DNA from 2 places in the Lentzea sp. CC55 genome. Region 2 is predicted to be linked to the other one. Evidence: riboswitches for the same ligand, from Rfam matches in the RefSeq annotation. Region 2 holds a riboswitch; the other holds the start of a gene.
The links. A riboswitch is a leader RNA that binds a small molecule or an ion and turns the genes downstream of it on or off. The one in region 2 is predicted to bind thiamine pyrophosphate.
Positions count from the first base shown of each region.

Region 1: it holds a riboswitch for thiamine pyrophosphate, as region 2 does, so the genes downstream of both, L6E10_RS16195 (thiamine ABC transporter substrate binding subunit) here and L6E10_RS18090 (FAD-dependent oxidoreductase) in region 2, are expected to answer to the same signal.

Region 1 is NZ_JAJCXE010000022.1:80,307-89,842, forward strand. Features, by position in the region: gene L6E10_RS16160 (response regulator transcription factor) at 1-126, opposite strand, end outside; gene L6E10_RS16165 (hypothetical protein) at 280-1,347, shown strand; gene L6E10_RS16170 (ABC transporter ATP-binding protein) at 1,344-2,348, shown strand; gene L6E10_RS16175 (ABC transporter permease) at 2,345-3,154, shown strand; gene L6E10_RS40815 (SDR family oxidoreductase) at 3,151-3,627, opposite strand; gene L6E10_RS40820 (hypothetical protein) at 3,546-3,905, opposite strand; gene L6E10_RS16185 (ABC transporter ATP-binding protein) at 3,918-4,868, opposite strand; gene L6E10_RS16190 (iron ABC transporter permease) at 4,868-6,475, opposite strand; gene L6E10_RS16195 (thiamine ABC transporter substrate binding subunit) at 6,451-7,449, opposite strand; TPP riboswitch at 7,443-7,553, opposite strand; gene L6E10_RS16200 (4a-hydroxytetrahydrobiopterin dehydratase) at 7,588-7,881, shown strand; gene L6E10_RS16205 (mannosyltransferase) at 7,897-9,111, opposite strand; gene L6E10_RS16210 (DUF6131 family protein) at 9,408-9,536, opposite strand, start outside.
Region 2 is NZ_JAJCXE010000022.1:462,851-472,386, reverse strand. Features, by position in the region: gene L6E10_RS18120 (MFS transporter) at 1-590, shown strand, start outside; gene L6E10_RS18115 (threonine/serine dehydratase) at 564-1,469, opposite strand; gene L6E10_RS18110 (threonine/serine dehydratase) at 1,466-2,395, opposite strand; gene L6E10_RS18105 (S1 family peptidase) at 3,301-4,254, shown strand; gene L6E10_RS40365 (hypothetical protein) at 4,347-4,469, shown strand; gene L6E10_RS18100 (dioxygenase) at 4,466-5,227, opposite strand; gene thiE (thiamine phosphate synthase) at 5,259-5,897, opposite strand; TPP riboswitch at 5,924-6,035, shown strand; gene L6E10_RS18090 (FAD-dependent oxidoreductase) at 6,039-6,986, shown strand; gene thiS (sulfur carrier protein ThiS) at 6,983-7,183, shown strand; gene L6E10_RS18080 (thiazole synthase) at 7,185-7,940, shown strand; gene L6E10_RS18075 (MarR family winged helix-turn-helix transcriptional regulator) at 8,017-8,460, shown strand; gene L6E10_RS18070 (hypothetical protein) at 8,470-8,805, opposite strand; gene L6E10_RS40360 (helix-turn-helix domain-containing protein) at 8,692-9,345, shown strand; gene thiD (bifunctional hydroxymethylpyrimidine kinase/phosphomethylpyrimidine kinase) at 9,288-9,536, opposite strand, start outside.

The sequences.
Region 1 (9,536 bases), 380 kb from region 2:
CGCGGTGGGCCCGTCGGCCGCGGTGACGACCTCCATGCCCTCCGCCGACAGACCCCGTTCCAACGCCCGGCGCACGCCGACTTCGTCGTCCACGACCAGCACTCGAGGCTTCACACCGCACAGCATGCCGCCCGCCGCCCCCACCCGCCCTAAAGATCTCAGCCGACTCTCAGAAAGCCGTGCTGCGATCACCCAAAAGACCAGGTAGAACGGATCTCAGCACCATCTCAGCAACCCACCGCCAAGCTGTGGTCACAAGCCCTTGGAGGAGGGGACCAGATGAACAACCGAAAGGTGACCCTGGCCGCGGCAGCGGCCGGAGTGGTCGCCGGTGCGGCAGGCCTCGGCCTGCTCGCCATGCCCGCAGGCGCAGGCCAGCCACCCACGCTCCCGGACGTGTCCGCGGAGTCGCTCGTCGAGCAGGTGCTGACGAGCGAGCCCGGCGCGTTCGGCGGCACCGTGCAGGTCGACAACAAGCTCGGCCTGCCGTCGATCGCGGAGATCCCGCAGCTCGCCGACGGCAAGCACAGCGCGCGGATCTGGACCGACGGCAACGGCAGGTTCCGCGCCGCACTGCCGAACGGCCAGTCCGAGCAGACCGTCGTCCACGACGGCAAGACCACCTGGTCTTGGAACTCCGCCGACAACGAGGTCACGAAGGCCGAGCGCGGGGCGGACGAGCGCAAGCCGGACGCGAAGGCCGACGCGGCCAACCCGGCCGAGGCGGCCAAGCAGGTCGTCGGCCTGACCAAGGAGTTCAGCGACATCAGCGTCGACGGCACCGCGCGGGTCGCGAACCGTGCCGCCTACGAGCTCGTGCTGACCCCCAAGGCCAGCGAGAAGACGCTGATCCGCGAGGTGCGGATCGCCGTCGACTCCGAGCTCAAGATGCCGCTGCGCGTCGCCGTGCTGACCAACGGCACGAGCGAGCCCGCCGGCATGATCGGCTTCAGCGAGATCAACGTCGGCCCGCAGGACCCGAAGCTGTTCGAGTTCACGCCGCCGGCGCAGGCGGAGGTCACGACGCCGGAGGCCAAGGAGCGCGACCGGGACCGCTCGCCGGAGCTCGGCCTCGAGCAGGCGCTGCAGGGTGAGAACCCGCAGGTCTTCGGCACGGGCTGGGACACGGTGGTCGGGGCGAGGATCCCGGCCGAGGCCATGGCGCAGGTCCCGGCGGAGGCGCAGGGCCTCGTCGACCGGTTCACCAAGAAGGTGAGCGGGTCCTGGGGCAGCGGCAAGGTCTTCACCACGAAGGTCGCCACGATCCTGATCGCGGACGACGGCCGCGTTGCCGCGGGTGCCGTTCCCGAGCAGGTGCTGTTCGACACGATCGGACAGGTGAAGTGACCACCTCGACCAGCGCGCCGGTGACAGCGCCGTCCACCACCGCTGTCGCCGCGCGGACCAGGGGTCTGCGCAAGGAGTACGGGAGCACGGTCGCCGTGGACCGCGTCGACCTCGAGCTGCCGCAGGGAGCCGTGCTCGGCATGCTCGGACCCAACGGGTCCGGCAAGACGACCACGATCCGGATGCTGCTCGGGTTGGTCCGCCCCACGCAGGGGGAGATCGAACTGCTCGGCCGGCGTCTTCCCGACGGCGCCGAGCAGGTGCTGCCGCACGTCGGCGCGCTGGTCGAGGGTCCGGGGTTCCACCCGTTCCTCAGCGGGCGGGAGAACCTCGTCAGGTGTGCCGCGTTCGAGCCGCTGCTGCCCAAGAAGCAGATCAAGCAGGCGGTGGAGGAAGCGCTCGACCGCGTCGGGCTCGCCCAGGCGGCCCACCGCAGGTACCGGGGGTACTCGCTCGGCATGAAGCAGCGTCTCGGCCTGGCCGGGGCGCTGCTCGTGCCGCGCAAGCTCGTCGTGCTCGACGAGCCGACCAACGGCCTCGACCCGGCCGGCACGCGGGAGATCCGCAAGATCATCGCGGAGCTCCACGCGGCGGGCAGCACCGTCCTCGTCTCCAGCCACCTGCTGAGCGAGGTCGAGGCCACCTGCACGCACGTCGCCGTGCTGCACCGCGGCACCGTGGTGGCGCAGGGCGAGCTGACCGAGCTGCTGCAGGCGGGGGGATCCGCCCTGCAGGTGATCACACCGGACGTCGAGAAGGCGCTGAGCGCGTTGCGCCAGGCCAAGATCTCCGCGCGGCCGCTGGGCGACGGGCTGCGGGTCGAGCTCGCCGGCACGAGCGCGCCGCAGGTGATCGAGACGCTCGTCCAGGGCGGTGCCAGGGTCTTCGAGGCCACGCGCTGGAAGACCGGTCTCGAAGAGCTGTTCGCGCGGCTCACCGAGGCCGAGGAGGCCGAGCGCGGGATGTCCGCCGTGGACACGCTGGACGGGGGCTCGCGATGATCACGCGTCAGTTCGGTTCCGAGGTGCGCTGGATGCTGCGCAGGCCCCGCACGCTCATCGGCCTGTTCGGCCTGGTGCTGGTGCCGATCATCATCAGCTTCGGCATCTGGACCGCCGGCGAGGACGAGGGCGGCGGCGGGCCTCCCGGGCTCGGCGCCATCCTGCAGGGCAACGGCATGGTCGTGCCGATCTTCACGTTGTTCCTGTCGCTCAACCTGCTGCTGCCGCTGGTGGCGTCGATCTGGGCGGCGGACGGCCTGGCGGGCGAGGCACAACACGGCACGTTGCGCGGCCTGCTGGTCGCGCCGGTGTCCCGCGTGCGGCTGCTGTTCGTGAAGCTGTTCGGGCTCGCCGCGATGTCGTTGTTCGCCGTCACGCTGATGGCCGTCGTCGGCATCATCGCGGGCACGGCGTTCCTCGGCACGGACGGCATGATGACGCTGTCGGGCACCACGCTGGACACCGGCGAGGGCCTGCTGCGCATCGCGTTGTTCGTCGTCCTCGTGACGTTCCAGATGGTGTCGATCGGCGCCGTCGCCCTCGCCGTCTCGGCCACCACCGAGCACCCGCTGGTGGTGCAGGCGGCGACCATGACGACGATCATCGTGTTCCAGGTGCTGGGGCAGTTCTCGTCGCTGGACTGGCTGCACCCGTTCCTGATCACGACGGGCTTCCCCGGCCTGATCGACGTGATGCGCGACCCGGTCCCGCTCGACCAGATCCGGGACAGCACCCTGCTCGCGGGCTGCTACCTGCTGATCGGCACGGGCCTGGCCGCCATGCGCCTCATCACGAAGGACAACTAGCGCCGGAACCCGCCCTCGCTGTTGATCACCTGACCGGTGATCCAGGCGGCGTCGGCGGTGCAGAGCCAGGAGATCAGCCGGGCGGCGTCGTCCGGCTGACCCCAGCGCTTCAAGGGCATCCGCTCGTTCACGAAGTCCGTGAGCTCCGGTCCGGCCCACCCGGTGTCGGTCGGGCCGGGGTTCACGGCGTTGACGGTGATGCCGCGGTCCGCCAGTTCGTGCGACAGCGTCGCCACGATCGCCGCGAGGGCGCCCTTCGACGCCGCGTAGGCGACCTCGCCGGGCATCGGCCCGAGGTTCTGCCCGGACGTCAGGAACACGACCCGGCCGCCCTCACGCCCCTCCCACCTGCGGGCAAACGCTTGCGCCAGCAGGATCGACGAGCGCGTGTTCACCGCGTGGTGCCCGTCGAGCATCTCGGCGTCCACCTCGGCCAGCGACCCGTCGCCGCCGGACCGCGCGTGGTTGCACACCAGCACGTCGACGCGCCGAACGCCTCGACGGCCGCGGCCACCAGCCGTTCCGGCCCCGCGGGGTCGGCCAGGTCCACGCCCAGCCCCTGAGCGCCGATGCCGGCCAGCACCTCGTCCACGGAGTCCGCGCCCCACGGCTGCGCCGCGTCGTGCGGGACGTGGTGCTGCACGAACACCTCGGCGCCCAGTCCGCGCAGCCGGGACGCGATCGCGTAGCCGATGCCCTGCCGCCTGCTCACGCCGGTGACCAGCGCTACTCGTCCCTCGAGAAGTCCCATAGGACTGCATGCCTACCCGACGCGCGCGACGCCGTCCAAGTCGATTGCGAGCCGCACGCGGTCCCCGACCGACACCGGTCCCACGGCCTCGTACTCCTCGCCGCCGATCTCCACGAGCAACCGCACGTGGTCGCGCCGGTGCACCCGCTCCAGCACCGTGCCCTCCAGCAGACCGTCGGAGTCGACCCGCAGCGCCGTGGCGCGCAACCCGACCCGTTCGACGTCCAGGCCGACGAACGAACCGGGCACGAACCTGCTGCAGCCCAGGAACTTCGCGGTCTCGACGTCCACCGGCGACGACCACACCTCGGCGGGCGGGCCGACCTGGACGATCCGGCCGCGCGACATGATCGCCACCCGGTCGGCCAGCGTGAACGCCTCGTCGTGGTCGTGCGTCACGACCAGCGCCGTCGTGGCCGCCTCCCGCAGCAGCCGCGCCAGGTCGACCGCGAGCTGCTCGCGCAACGCCCGGTCCAGCGCCGACAGCGGCTCGTCCAGCAGCAGCAACCGCGGTGACGGCGCCAGCGCGCGTGCCAGCGCCACCCGTTGCTGCTCCCCGCCGGACAGCTGCGTGACCCGGCGATCGGCGTAGCCCTCGAGGCCGACGAGCTCGAGCAGCGACAGCACGCGCTTGTCCCGCGCCTCGCGCTCGACCTTCCTCATCCGCAGGCCGAACGCCACGTTCCCGGCGACCGTGCGGTGCGGGAACAGCTGCCCGTCCTGGAACACCAGCCCGAACTCGCGCCGGTGCACCGGGACGCCGGCCAGGTCCGCGCCGTCCCACCGCACGGCACCGGACGAGGGCTTCTCCAGCCCCGCGACCGTGCGCAGCAGCGTCGACTTCCCGCACCCCGACGGCCCGAGCAGCGCCACGACCTCGCCGTCCCGCACGGAGAGCGACACGTCCGACACCGCCGTCGTCGGTCCGTACCGGACGGTGATCGAGTCCAGCTCCAGCGCCATCAGAACTCCCCGCTGCTCGGCACGCGCAGCCGCTCGATCAGCAGCACGCACCCGACCGTCACGACCATCAGCAGCGCGCACGCCGCGTAGGCCATCTGGCTGTTCAACTCCCCCGGCCGCGACATCAGCCGTGCGATCACCACCGGCAACGTCGGCGCGTCCGGCCGGGCCAGGAAGCTCGTCGCCCCGAACTCCCCCAGCGCCACCACGTACCCGAACCCGGCCGCCGCCACCAGGGACCGGCCGACCAGCGGCAGGTCGACCTCGCGCCACACCCCGGCGGGCGAGGCCCCCAGCGTCGCCGCCGCCTGCCGCAGCCGTTCGTCGACGGCCCGCAGCACCGGCAGCACCATTCGCACGACCAGCGGCGTCACCACCAGCGCCTGTGCCAGCGGCACCAGCATCGGCGAGGTGCGGAAGTCGCCGGGCAGCGCGTCCATGGTGATCAGGTAGCCGAAGCCGACCGTCACCGCGGACACCCCGAGCGGCAGCATCAGCGCCGTGTCGAGCACCTCGGCGGAACGCGCACCGGACCGCCGCAGCCCGACCAGCACCACGGCCGAGAACACCCCGACGACCAGTGCCACGAGCGTGGCGTCGAAGGCCGTCCGCAGCGAGTTCACCGCGGCGTCGACTCCGGTCACCGCCAGCGTGCCCCGGTCGCCGCGGGTGTTCAGCGCCACGTACCCGGCGAGGCTCCAGCCGTCCCGGGTGGACAGCGACCGGGTCACCAGGCCGACGACCGGCGTCAGCAGCGCGACCACCACGGCGAACGCGGCGCCGACGACGTACCACTCACCGCCGGCGGGCCGCCGGGCCAGCTCCTCCCTGCCGCGCAACGCCAGAGCGGTCTCCCGCCGGCGCCGGGCGAGCGCGCCCAGCACGAGCACCGCCAGCACGGCGGCGAACTGCAGCAGCGACAGGGCGGCCGCCCCGGACAGGTCGAACAGCTCCACCGTCCGCAGGTAGATCTCGGTCTCCAGCGTCCGGTACCGCGAGCCGCCGAGCACCAGCACGACGCCGAAACTCGTGGCGCAGAACAGGAACACGACCGCCGCGGCCGAGCCGATCGCGGGCGCGAGCGCCGGCAGCACCACCGACAGGAACGCCCGCGGGCGTGACGCCCCCAGCGCCCGTGCCGCGTCCTCGGCCCGCCGATCGGTGTGCGCCCACAGCCCGCCGACGGTCCGCGCGACCACGGCGACGTTGAAGAAGGCGTTCGCCAGCACGATCGGCAGCACGCCGCCGTCCGGCCAGAACGTCCGGAAGGCCAGGCCCACCACCACGGTCGGCAGCACGAACGGCACCATCACGGCGGCACGCACCAGCCCGAGCCCGCGGATCCGGCACCGGGCCAGCACGAACGCGAGCGGCATCCCGGCGACGACCGCCACGACCGTCGACGCCAGGGCCTGCCCGAGGGTGAAGCCGACGAGCTCCCAGGTGCCGCCCTCGAAGACCGCCTCCAGGACACCGCCCTCACGCAGCCCGAGCGACACGATCGCCAGCACGGGCCACGCGAAGAACAGTCCCAGGAAGGCCAGCGGCAGCAGCGCCGCCGCCGACCACCCCGTGCGCGAGCTCAGCCCTGCACGAGCTTGCGCCACTGCTCGACCCACGCTTCGCGGTTGTCCTTGACCTTCTCGGCGGGCAACGACTGCGACGAAGACGGCAGCGGGGCGTCCTTGGCCCACGACTCGGGCAGCGCGACGCCCTCGCGCGAGGGGTAGACGTACATCTGCTCGGCCACCTGGGCCTGGAACTGCTCACCCAGCAGGAAGTCGAGGACCTTCTTCGCGTCCTCGGGGTTCTTGGCGCCGGACAGCACGCCGGCGTACTCGACCTGGCGGTAGCAGGTGTCGAGCACGGCCTTGGTCTTGCCGCCCTCGGCCGACGGCGACGACGCGTACGACACGACGATCGGCCGGTCGCCCTTGGTGGCGGAGAACTCCTGGTTGTAGGCCTCTTCCCAGCCGCTCACGACCTTGACGCCGTTGGCCTTGAGCTTGGTCCAGTACTCCTGCCAGCCGTTCTCGCCGAACTTCGCGATCGTGCCGAGCAGGAAGGCGAGACCGGGCGAGGACGTGGCCGGGTTCTCGACGACCAGCTTGTCCTTGAACTTCGGGTCGACCAGGTCCTCGTACGACTTCGGCTCGACCCCGCCGAGCCCGGCCGGGTCGATGTTGAGGCACACGTCACCGACGTCGACGGCCTGCAGGCGGTTCGAGTCGTCGGCCTTGTACCGCTGGGCGCCCTTCGCGGCCTCCGGCGAGGCGTACTCGGCGAAGACGCCCTCGCTCAGAGCGCGCGAGGCGAAGGTCGAGTCGACGCCGAACGCCACGTCGCCGATCGGGTTCGCCTTGGTGAGCACCAGCTTGTTCGTCAGCTCGCCCGCGTCGCCGCTCGCGAGCTGCTTCACGGTGATGCCCGAGGACCTCTGGAACTCGTCCAGGACCTCCTGCTTGACCGCGAACGAGTCGTGGGTCACCAGCGTGACCTCGCGCGACTGCGGTGCGGTCGAGGTACCGGCCGAGCACCCGGCCAGCACCAGAGCAGCGCAAACAGCAAAAATCCTTCTCACGTCAAACCTCTCCCTACGCCGGTATGACCCGGATCAGGTGGACGGTCGAGGGCTTGCGAGCCCTCCTCTCAGCCCGGCGCTTCACCGGACTCCCGTGGTAAACGCGCAGCTTACGTGACGTGGTGGGACGATCAGGACATGGCCGAGCTGTTGAGCGACGATCAGTTGGACGACCTGCTCCCCAAACTCCCCGGCTGGTGCCCCCAGGACGCGGCACTGGTGAAGACCGTGGAGCTGCCGAGCTTCTCCCAGGCGATCATGGTCGTGAACCGGGTCGCGGAGATCGCCGAGAACGACAACCACCACCCGGACATCGACATCCGGTACAAGGCGCTGACATTCCGCCTGAGCACGCACTACAAGGGAGGAATCACCGCACTGGACGTGTCCCTCGCCGAGGAGATCGACGGGGTCCTGGACGCCCTGGGCTGACCCGGCCGGGAGGCGTCAGCCGGCGACCCTGCTGGGTTCGCCGTCGGCGGCTTCCTCGCCACCGGGACGCGGCTCGCCGCGCTCGCGCCGCGCCGCCAGCCCGATCGCGACCAGCGTGAGCACGCCCGCGGCCGGATAGCCCCAGCCGAGCGCCACGAAGATCCACGGCCGCGGGAAGTCCCAGATGTTCGGCTGGGCCAGCAGCAGGAACGAGATCAGGTAACCGCCGGTCAGCAGCACCCACAGGCCGGCGGTGATCTTGCACAGCACGTGCCCGCCCTCGTGGATCAGCCACAGCAGGGCGGGCACCATCCACACCCAGTGGTGGCTCCACGAGATCGGCGAGACGAGCAGGCCGAGCATCTGCACGCTCACGATCAACGCCAGCGCGTCCCTGGTCCTGCTGACCGCGAACCACGTCAGAGCGGCCGCGACGAGCACGGCGACGATGTAGATCGGTCCCGTCTTGACGTCGTAGCCGACCGTGCGGCTGAGCGCTCCGCGCAGCGACTGGTTGATCGCGCTGCCGACCGGGCCGACCCGGCTCGCGTCACCGAGCAGCTGGAACCAGAACTTGTCCGACTGGGACGGTGAGATGGCCCACCCGATCCCGTACACCACCACAAAAGCGACGAACGACCACACAGCGGCCATCCACCGGCGCTGGACGAGGAAGTACAGCCCGGAGATCGCGGGCGTGAGCTTGATGCCCGCGGCGAACCCGACGCCGGCGCCGCCGACCCAGTTCCGCGCGCTGGCGAGCGTGCCGATCAGGATCGCGACCAGCACCAGGTTGATCTGGCCGTAGTTGAGCGTGGTGCGGACCGGCTCGATCCACAGCGTCAGCGCGGTCCACATCATGGCGCGGCGCGGGTCCGGCAGCCGGAGCAGCTTCAGGCTGGTGCGCACGATGAAGTACAGGCACCCCAGGCAGATCAGCTGCCAGAGCCAGCGCGACGCCTCCCACGGCACCCAGCTCATAGGCGTGAAGATCGCGGCCGCGAACGGCGGGTAGGTGAACGGCAGCGGGAACACGTCCGCGTACTGGTCGAGCCGCCACTCGTAGAGGTCGCCGGAGAACAGGTGCGGCGACCCGTTGCGGTAGACGAGCAGGTCGATCATGGTCATCTTCGCCTGGAAAGCGACCATGAACAGGTGCCCGGCGACGGACAACGCGAGCAGCCACGGTGCTACGGAGAGCACACGCGCTTCCACAGCACGGAGTTTCACGCCGAAAACGTTACCCGAGGCAACGTTCTGGGGTACCCCGGCGTCATAAGGCACGGGAGAGATCGCAAAAGGGAGTTTTTCCGACCATGTCAGTTGATCTTGTAGTTGCCGCTGTCGCCGCTCTGGCCATGCTGGGGGTCGCGTTCGGCGTGTTCGCCGCCGCCGCACGAACCAAGAACAACGTGTGAACGTTGTGGGGCATGACGCGTGAACGTTGTGAGACGTGAAGAAGGGGGATCCTCCACAGTGGAGGATCCCCCTTCTTCGTTCACCGCTTCCGAGGGGTGGAGCGGCTTTTAGAAGTAGTGCGCGCGCCCACCGATCGGCTTGCCGACCGCGCCGAGGACGGCCAGGATCGCGCCGATGACCAGCAGCACCACGCCCAGCGTCGTCAGGATGCTGATACCGGCCAGCCATCCGACGAC
Region 2 (9,536 bases):
CCTCGGGGCTCGCCAGCGTGCCGATCACGGTCATCATGCTGCTGGCGTCCTCGACGTCCGGCCGCCTCGCCCAGCGCCACGGCCCGCGGCTGCAGCTCGTCGTCGGCCCGGTGCTGGTCGGTCTGGGGATGCTGCTGCTGCGCAACGCCGTTCCGGGTGCCTCGTACGTTTTCGGCGTCCTGCCCGGCGTGCTGGTGTTCGGCATCGGGCTCGCGGTCGTGGTCGCCCCGGTGACGGCGACCGTGCTGGCCTCGGCACCTGATCACCACGCGGGCGTCGCGTCCGGGGTGAACAACGCCGTCGCGCGCACCGGCAGTCTCCTCGCGATGGCGGTGCTGCCCGCGGCGGTCGGCCTGGTGGGCGAGGACTACGCGAACCCCGAGGTCATGACCGCCGGCTGGGAGATGGCGCTGGTGCTGTGCGCGGTGGCCGCGATCATCGGCGGCGTGCTGGCCATCGGCGTCGACAACCGGGTGCTGGACGCGGCGCCGGAGCAGCACGAGGTCCCGCACCCCGGCGAGTGCCTGCACTGCGGGGTGGAGGGCCCTCCGACGCACATCCGGTCAGGCGGGGAGAAGGCGCGCCAGTAGCCGCGGGTCCACGTTGCCGCCGGACACGACGGCGACACCGCCGCCGAGCTTGGCCTGCGCGGCCACGGCGACCGCACCGCTGGGCTCGGCGACCAGCCGCGCCCGCCGCGCCAGGTCCGCCACCGACGCCATGATCTCGTCCTCCGACACCGTGACCACGTCGTCCACGTATCTGCTGATGTGGGCCCAGGTGAGCGCCGACGGCTCGTCCCTGAGGGCGTCGGCGGCCGTCCGGGCGCGTCGCAACGGGTCCCAGCGCACCAGCTCGCCCGCGGCGAGCGACTCGGCGATGTCACCCGCGAGGGCGGGTTCCGCGCCGATCACGCGGACGTCCGGGCGCAGCGCCTTGACCGCCGTCGCCACGCCGGAGATCAGCCCGCCGCCGGACATCGGCACCACGACGGCCTCGACGTCCGGCAGGTCCTCGAGGACCTCCAGGCCGATGGTGCCCTGGCCGGCGATGACGTCCGGGTGGTCGAACGGCGGGATCAGCGCCGCGCCGCGTTCGGCGACCAGGGCCTCGGCGCGCTCGACGCGTTCGGTGATGCCGACGATGAAGACCTCGGCACCCAGCGCCTTCGTGGCCTCGACCTTGACCGCCGGGGTGTTGTCCGGCATCACGATCGCGGCCGGGACGCCGTGCAGCCGGGCCGCGAACGCCACGGCCTGGGCGTGGTTGCCGCTGGAGTACGCGACCACGCCGTGCGCGCGGTTCTCCAGGCGCGCCAACGCGTTCAGCGCACCCCGGAGCTTGAAGGCGCCGATCGGCTGCAGGTTCTCCGGCTTGACCCATCCAGGACCGAACGGCAGCAGCGGTGTGCGCACCACGTGCGGTGCGATCACCGCCGCCGCCGAGAGGACGTCTGGGAGCGCGATCATCCGAGGATCGAGGCGAGCAGGCGGGGTTCGATGTTGCCGCCGGACACCACCGCGACGGCCGGACCGGCGGGCAGCTTCCGGTTCAGGTACGCGGCCACGGGCACGGCGCCGCTCGGCTCGGACACGACCCGCGTGCGGCGGGCGATCTGGTTCACGGCGTCGCGGATCTCGTCCTCCGAGACGGTGACGAAGTCGTCGACGTACTCGCTGATGTGGGCCCAGGTGAGCTCCGAGGGCTCGGCGCGCAGGCCGTCCGCGATGGTGCGGGCGCGGTCGTGCGCGTCCCAGTGCACGCGCTCTCCCGCGGCGAACGAGGCGGAGGCGTCTCCGGCCAGCTCGGGCTCGACGCCGATCACGCGGACGTCCGGGCGCAGCGCCTTGACCGCGGTCGCGACGCCGGCGATCAGCCCGCCACCGCTCACCGGCACCAGAATCGTTGCCACGTCGGGAAGATCGTTGATGATCTCCAGGCCGACGGTGCCCTGACCGGCGATGACGTCCGGGTGGTCGAACGGCGGGATCAGCGTGGCCCCGCGCTCCTCGACGAGCTCGGCGGCACGCGACTCGCGTTCGGTGATGCCGACGACGAACACCTCGGCGCCGTGCGCGCGGGTCGCGTCGATCTTGAGCTGCGGCGTGTTCTCCGGCACGACGATCGCGGCCGGCATGCCGAGGGTCTTGGCGGCGTAGGCGACCGCTTGCGCGTGGTTACCGCTCGAGTACGCCACGACACCGCGCGCCCGGTTCTCGGAAGGTATGCGGGACAAGGCGTTCACCGCGCCGCGTTGCTTGAAGGCGCCGATCGGCTGCAGGCACTCGGGCTTGATCCACAAGCCGGAGTCGAACGGCAGCAACGGCGTGTGGACGACGTGCCGGGCGATGGCTGCGGCGGCCGTCCGAACGTCTTCGAGAGTCACCAGGCGCATGGGTTGATGATGCACGTCGCCGGGCCGCAACCGGTGAACTGTGCCCAACGTCCTACGTCTGCCGTGGTCGGGAGGCGCTGCGGGCGCTGTGTCCTGCCGGGGTCGGTGGAACGCGAAAAGCGTTGGCGGGCAACAGCCGTCGGCGTCCGCTCGTCTTCGTGACCGTCCTCACCGCCACGGGCGTCCAACTCGTCACCGGCACCGTCCACGGCCGACACCGTGCACCGTCCACGAGCACCCGCGCCGGACAGCGCCTCCAGGCACGCTCGGTCAGCCGCCGGGAGCACGGTGACGCCGTGGGCCACCGGTGACCCCATTCGGTGATCACGTCACTACGTTGAGCGATAGTTAACTGTCAACGGCTACGCACCGCAGTTGATCTGTCGTGAGCTGTGACACACTTCGTTCACGTTCGAGGCGGGGCGTCATAGCCAAGAGATCCGCAACTTCACTCGAACGGGCGAAGGATTCGGTCCGAAAGAGACCGGGAGGAGGGCGCAATGAGGCTCGTGGCACGTCCGCTTGAGCCCGGCGCCTGCCGTGGAGGACCCGGCTGCCGCACCGGGTTCGAGAGGCAACAAGGGATGGGAGGGGTGGGGCGACCCCTGCCGCCGCCCCACCACCCGTCCCCCTAGAGCCCCCGAGAGAGGTCCCTGCAACCGACTCTCGGGTTCCCCTGCACCCGAAAGTGAGGGAGACGCTTGATGAACCGCACGCGTGCGGCCCGTGTTACCGGTGCCGTGTTGCTCGCCACCGGAGTCGTGACTGCTCTCAGCGTACCGGCGTTTGGCGCCCCTGCTGCACCAGTCGCCCCAACCGGTTCCGATACGGAGAGCTACCCGGCTGAATTGCTCCAAGCGGTCGAACGTGATTTGGGCCTGAACGCTGACCAGGCCCGCGTCCGGTTGGCCTCTGACCAGAAGTCGAGCGAAATCGCGGAGGCCGCCAAGGCGTCCCTCGGCGATGCGTTCGGTGGAGCGTGGATCGACCAGGCGAGCGGCAGACTGACCGTCGCGGTGACCAAGCCGGGACTCTCCGTGACCGGCGCGGACACCACGGTGGTGAAGAACTCGCTCACCCAGCTCACCGGGACCAAGTCGGTCCTCGACGTCATGAACGCCCCCAAGTCGATCACCAGCTGGCGCGTCGACGAGAAGTCGAACTCCGTCGTGGTCGAGGTCAACAAGAACACCCGCGACGCCGCGGCGGAGAGCTTCATCGCCACCGCGAAGTCCATCGGCTCGACCGTCAAGGTCGAGGAGGTCTCCGAGAGCCCCACGACGCTCTACGACCTGCGTGGTGGTGACGCCATCTACATGGGCAGCGGCGGCCGTTGCTCGCTCGGCTTCTCCGTGACCGGCGGCTTCGTGACCGCGGGCCACTGCGGCACGACGGGCACCTCCGTCTCCGGCTACAACCGCGTCGCGGCCGGCTCGTTCGCCGGCTCGGTGTTCCCCGGCAGCGACATGGCCTGGGTCCGCACCAACGCGAACTGGACCCCGCGCCCGTGGGTCAACCGCTACAACGGCACGAACGTGATCGTCCAGGGCTCCACCGTGGCGGCGATCGGCGCGCAGATCTGCCGTTCGGGTTCGACGACCGGATGGCGCTGCGGCACCGTCCAGGCCTACAACCAGACCGTGAACTACCCGCAGGGCACCGTGCGCGGCCTGACCCGCACCAACGCCTGCGCGGAGCCGGGTGACTCCGGTGGTTCGTGGGTGGCGGGCTCGGGCTTCGGCCAGGCCCAGGGCGTGACGTCCGGTGGTTCGGGCAACTGCTCGTCCGGCGGCACGACCTACTTCCAGCCGGTCAACCCGATCCTGTCGCGCTGGGGCCTGACCCTCACGCGGGGCTAGAACTCGGTGCGGAGCGCCGCGGCACCTCGGTGCCGCGGCGCTCTCGCGTTCTCAGACCAGCACGATCTTGCAGGGCGAAGGCGACCGGGCGGTTGCGCGCCGACTTCTCGGTCGACGCCGTGGTGCTCGTGCTGATGGCCGGTGGGGGCGTCCGCAACCCGACGCCCGCCATCGCGCGGAGGCTCGCCACCCTGTTCCTGGAGGGGGGCGGCTAGCTGAACTGCACCGACCGCTTCGACAGGCCGTACCAGAAGCCCTCGACGCTGGTGCGCGCCTTCTCGTCGCTCGCGGCGCCCAGCGCCACGAAGAGCGGTGCGAAGTGCTCGGTCCGCGGGTGCGCGATCCCGGCGGCGGGCGCCTTCACCTGGAAGTCGAGCAACGCGTCCACGTCGCCGTTGGCGAGCTGCTGGTGCGCCCAGTCGTCGAACTCCTTCGACCACGACGGCGGCTCGTAGTCCGGTCCGGCCGGGAAGTTCACGCAGCTGAGGTTGTGCGTCATGAAGCCGCTGCCGACGATGAGGACGTTCCGGTCCCGCAGCGGCGCGAGCTTCCGGCCGATCTCGTGCAGCTCGCGCGGGTCGAGCGTGGGCATCGACATCTGCAGCACCGGCACGTCGGCGTCCGGGAACATCTCCTTCAGCGGCACGTAGGCGCCGTGGTCGAGACCGCGTTCCTCGTCCTGCTCGACGTGGCCGCCGAGCAGCTTGCGGACGTCCTCGGCGAGCTCCGGCGCGCCCGGCGCCTCGTAGGTCACCTCGTAGTAGCGCTGGGGGAAGCCCCAGAAGTCGTAGACCAGCGGCACGGTCGTGGTCGCGCCGATGGTCGTCGGCGCCTCCTCCCAGTGCGCGGAGACCATGAGCACGGCCTCCGGGCGCGGGAGGGTGGCGGACCAGGCACGGAGCTCTCCGGTCCACGTCTCGTCATCGGCCAGCGGGGGTGCCCCGTGGCTCAGGTACAGCACTGGTGCGCTCACGTCTTCGAGCGTACGCCGTTTTGTTCAAATTTCAACGATCAAGTTCGAATTTGAACGACTCGGCTGCCTTGCGCGGGTCCTCGGCGTCGGTGACGGCCCGGACGACGACGACCCTGGTGGCGCCCGCGGCCTTCACCTCGGCGAGGTTGGCGAGGTCGATGCCGCCGATCGCGAACCACGGGCGGTCGGTCCTCGTGGCGCGGACGAGGTCGAGCCCCGGCGCCGGACGGCCCGGCTTGGTCGGGGTCGGCCAGCACGGCCCGGTGCAGAAGTAGTCCACGCCGGGCTCCGCGGCGGCCTCGGTCATCTGGCCGACGTCGTGGGTGGACCGGCCGATCACCACCTCGTCGCCGACGATCCGGCGGGCGAGCGGGACGGGCAGGTCGTCCTGACCCAGGTGCAGCACGTCGGCGTCGACCGCGTGGGCGATGTCCGCGCGGTCGTTGACGGCGAGCAGCTTCCCGTGGCGCTCGGTGGCCTCGGCGAGGACCTCGAGCGCCTCGATCTCCTGCTTCGCCTCCAGTGACTTGTCCCGCAGCTGGATGATGTCGACGCCGCCCGCGAGGACCGCGTCCGCGAACTCGGCCAGGTCCGGCCGGTCCGGTGTGCAGAGGTAGAGCGTCGCGTCGGCGAGTCGTTGCCTGATCAGGTTTCCGTCGAGTCCTGGCACGCACGCACGTTAACCGTTATGTTGAAGTCGGTCCGCACGGGAGCCTGGAGAACACCGGGCTGAGAGGGAGCGTGGTTCGCTCCGACCGTCGAACCTGATCCGGGTCATGCCGGCGCAGGGAGCGTGAATGCCTTGAGCAGTGTGGAAGTGGCCGTCCGGGGTGGCGGCGTCATCGGCCTGTCCGTGGCCCTCGCCGCGGCACGGGCCGGGTTCTCCGCCTCCGTGTCCGACCTCGGTTCGCCGCACGCGGGTTCGCGGGTCGCGGGCGGCATGCTGGCGCCTCTCACGGAGGCGTGGCCGGGCGAGGAAGCCGTGGTGGCACAGGGGGTCGAGGCCCTCGCGATGTGGCCGGGGTTCGCCTCGTCGATCGGTGTCCCGCTGTTCACCGCCGGGACGCTGGCGGTCGGCACGCAACCGGGTGACCTCGCCGACCTGCGGCACGCGGGGCAGGTGCTGACCTCGCGGGAGGTCCGCGCTCTCGAACCCTCGCTGGGACCGGCGGTGCGCGGTGGCGTGTTCGCGTCCGGCGACCTCGCCGTCGACAACCGCCTGCTGCTCTCCGCCCTGCGCAGGGCGTGCCTCGACGCCGGTGTCGTGTCCGATGTGGAGGGACGGGTCTCGGTGATCGCCGCCGGGGCGTGGAGCGGCGAGCTGCACCCCGCGCTCAGGGGCGTGATCCGGCCGGTCAAGGGCGAGATCCTGCGGCTCACGCACCGTCCCGGCGCGTTGCCGCCCCCTCGCCACACCATCCGCGCGCTCGTCTCCGGACGGCCGGTGTACCTGGTGCCGCGCGACGACGGGCTGGTCGTCGGCGCCACCCAGTACGAGGCCGGGTTCGACACCGACGTGTCCGTCGCGGGCGTGCGGGACCTGTTGCGGGACGCGGAAACCGTGCTGCCGGGCATCGCCGAGTACGCGCTCGCCGAGGCCGCCGTGGGATTCCGGGCGGGCAGCCCGGACAACGTGCCGGTCGTGCGCTGGCTCGAACCCGGTGTCATCGCCGCGACGGGTCACCACCGCAACGGACTGCTGCTCGCTCCGCACACCGCTCGGCTCGTGGTTCAGCTCCTGCAGGGAGGAAGTTCGTGAAGGCACAGGTGAACGGGACCTCCCGCGACTTGGCGGACGGCACGTCGGTGGCCGCGGTCGTCGCGTTGGTGGGGGCGCCCGACAAGGGCGTGGCCGTGGCGCTCGACGGCGCCGTGGTGCCGAAGGCGTTGTGGGGTTCCACGATCGTGCCGGACGGCGGCGTGGTCGAGGTGCTGACCGCGGTCCAGGGAGGCTGACGTGGACGATCCGCTGATCATCGCGGGCCGGGAGTTCCGGTCGAGGCTCATCACCGGCACCGGCGGTGCCGCGAACCTCTCGGTGCTGGAACGGGCGCTCGTCGCGTCCGGCACCGAGCTGACGACCGTGGCGATGCGCCGGGTCGACGCGGCGGGCCGGACCGGTGTGCTGGAGCTGTTGCGGCGCCTGGGGATCGAGGTGCTGCCCAACACCGCGGGCTGCCGCACGTCCGCGGAGGCCGTGCTGACCGCGCAGCTCGCGCGGGAGGCGCTGGAGACGAACTGGGTCAAGCTCGAGGTCGTCCACGACGAGGAGACCCTGCTGCCGGACCCGGTCGAGCTGCTGGACGCCGCCGAGCGGCTGGTGGACGAGGGCTTCGTCGTCCTGCCGTACACCAACGACGACCCGGTGCTGGCGCGCAAGCTGGAGGACGTCGGCTGCGCCGCGGTCATGCCGCTGGGCTCGCCCATCGGAACGGGTCTCGGCATCCGCAACCCGCACAACATCGAGCTGATCACCTCGCGCGCCGGCGTTCCCGTCGTCCTCGACGCGGGTATCGGCACGGCGTCCGACGCGGCGCTCGCGATGGAGCTCGGCTGCTCGGCGGTGCTGCTGGCGACGGCCGTCACCCGTGCTCAGGACCCGGAACGCATGGGCGCCGCCATGCGTTGCGCGGTCGAGGGCGGACGTCTGGCGCGGCTGGCCGGAAGGATTCCGCGGCGCTTTTGGGCCCAAGCGTCCTCGCCGGGTCTCTGAGTCGCTACCGTGGGTACTCACGTGTTGGGGGATGATTGAGCACTACCTGAAATCCCGCCGAGGAGGACGACAAGCCGTGACGGCCCCCATTGACGCCGAGGTCGAGGACGCGACCGCGCGTCTGTACCTGGCGATCGGCCGGCTGGCCCGGTTGCTGCGACGCACCGGTTCCCCCGGGCTCGGTCCCGGTGCGGTCTCCGCGCTGGCGACGCTCGCCCGGTGCGGCCCCATGCGCCTCGGCGACCTGGCGAACAAGGAGGGCGTGGCGCCCCCGACGCTGTCCCGCATCGTCGCCGCGCTGGTCGAGGCCGGGTACGTCAAGCGCGAACCCGATCCGCAGGACGGCCGCGCGTGGCTCGCCACCCCCACGCCCGAGGGCGAGACGATGGTGTCCGGCGTGCGGTCCGCGCGGGTGCGCGAACTGCAGCGCCGGATCGAGCAGCTCACACCGGAGCACGTCGCCGCTCTGGTGAACGCCCTGGACGCGCTGGAGACCCTGGTCGGCGAAGAGCCGAAGTAGCACCGCCGTTCAGCGCCCGGCGGTGCAGACCCGCCGCAGCGCCTGGTTGAAGGCGTCGAACTCCGCGACCAGCACCTCGCGGCGCTTCCAGCGGTGGCGGCCGGAGCACGTCTCCGGACCGCCACCCCGGGACGCGACGGTGTACGGCTCGACGGAGACCAGCTCTCCCTCGAAGTCGCGTTCGAACGGCGTGCCCTCGGCCGCCTTCACCTTCGTGCGCACGCCCTTCACCTGCGTGTACTCCCTGACCGGGTTCCAGCGGGCGTAGCCCCGGAGTCCGCCGGCACCCACGTCGTCGATCGGCGCGGGGATGACCAGCTCTGCCCCGGCCTCATTTTCCTGCATGGTTGTTCGGCCGAGCGACGCCGCGAGATCGTTGACGCCGCAATAGAACTGTTCGGCGCCAACGGGTACGCGGGTACCGGGGTCGCGGCCATCGCCAAGAAGGCCGGCGTCACGCCGTCGGCGGTGATCCACCACTTCGGGTCCAAGGAGAACCTGCTCAAGGCGGTCCTGGACGAGTTCGACGCACGGGCGGCCGCGCGCGTCACCGGCGGCGACCTGGTGGAGGCTTTGCTCGCCGACGCCGAACACACGATGGCGCACAAGGGGTTGGCGACGCTGCACGCCGTGCTGCAGGCCGAGCACCTGGTGCGCGACGACGAGGTCACGCACCGGTTCCGGGCTCGCAACCGCCTGCTGCGCGGCCACTTCGCCCGAGTGCTCGGCGAAGCGGCCGCGGTGGAGCTGGTCGCGTTCCTGGAAGGCGCGTTGACGGTCTGGCTGCTCGATCCCGAGACCACCGACCTGAGGGCGATGTACGCCCGCTACCTGTCGAGCTTCCAGAACGGGGACACCGGCCCGACACCGGCACCCAGCGGGTAGGCGGTCTCGACGGACCTCGTGATGAAGTCCTTGCCGAAGCGCACCGCCTCCGGCACCGAGGCGCCGTGGGCGAGCGCGGCACTGATCGACGACGCGAGCGTGTCACCGCTGCCGTGCGTGTTCCCGGTGTCGTAGCGCGGACCGGGCAGCTCGATGAACTCGCTGCCGTCGTAGAGCAGGTCGAGGCACTC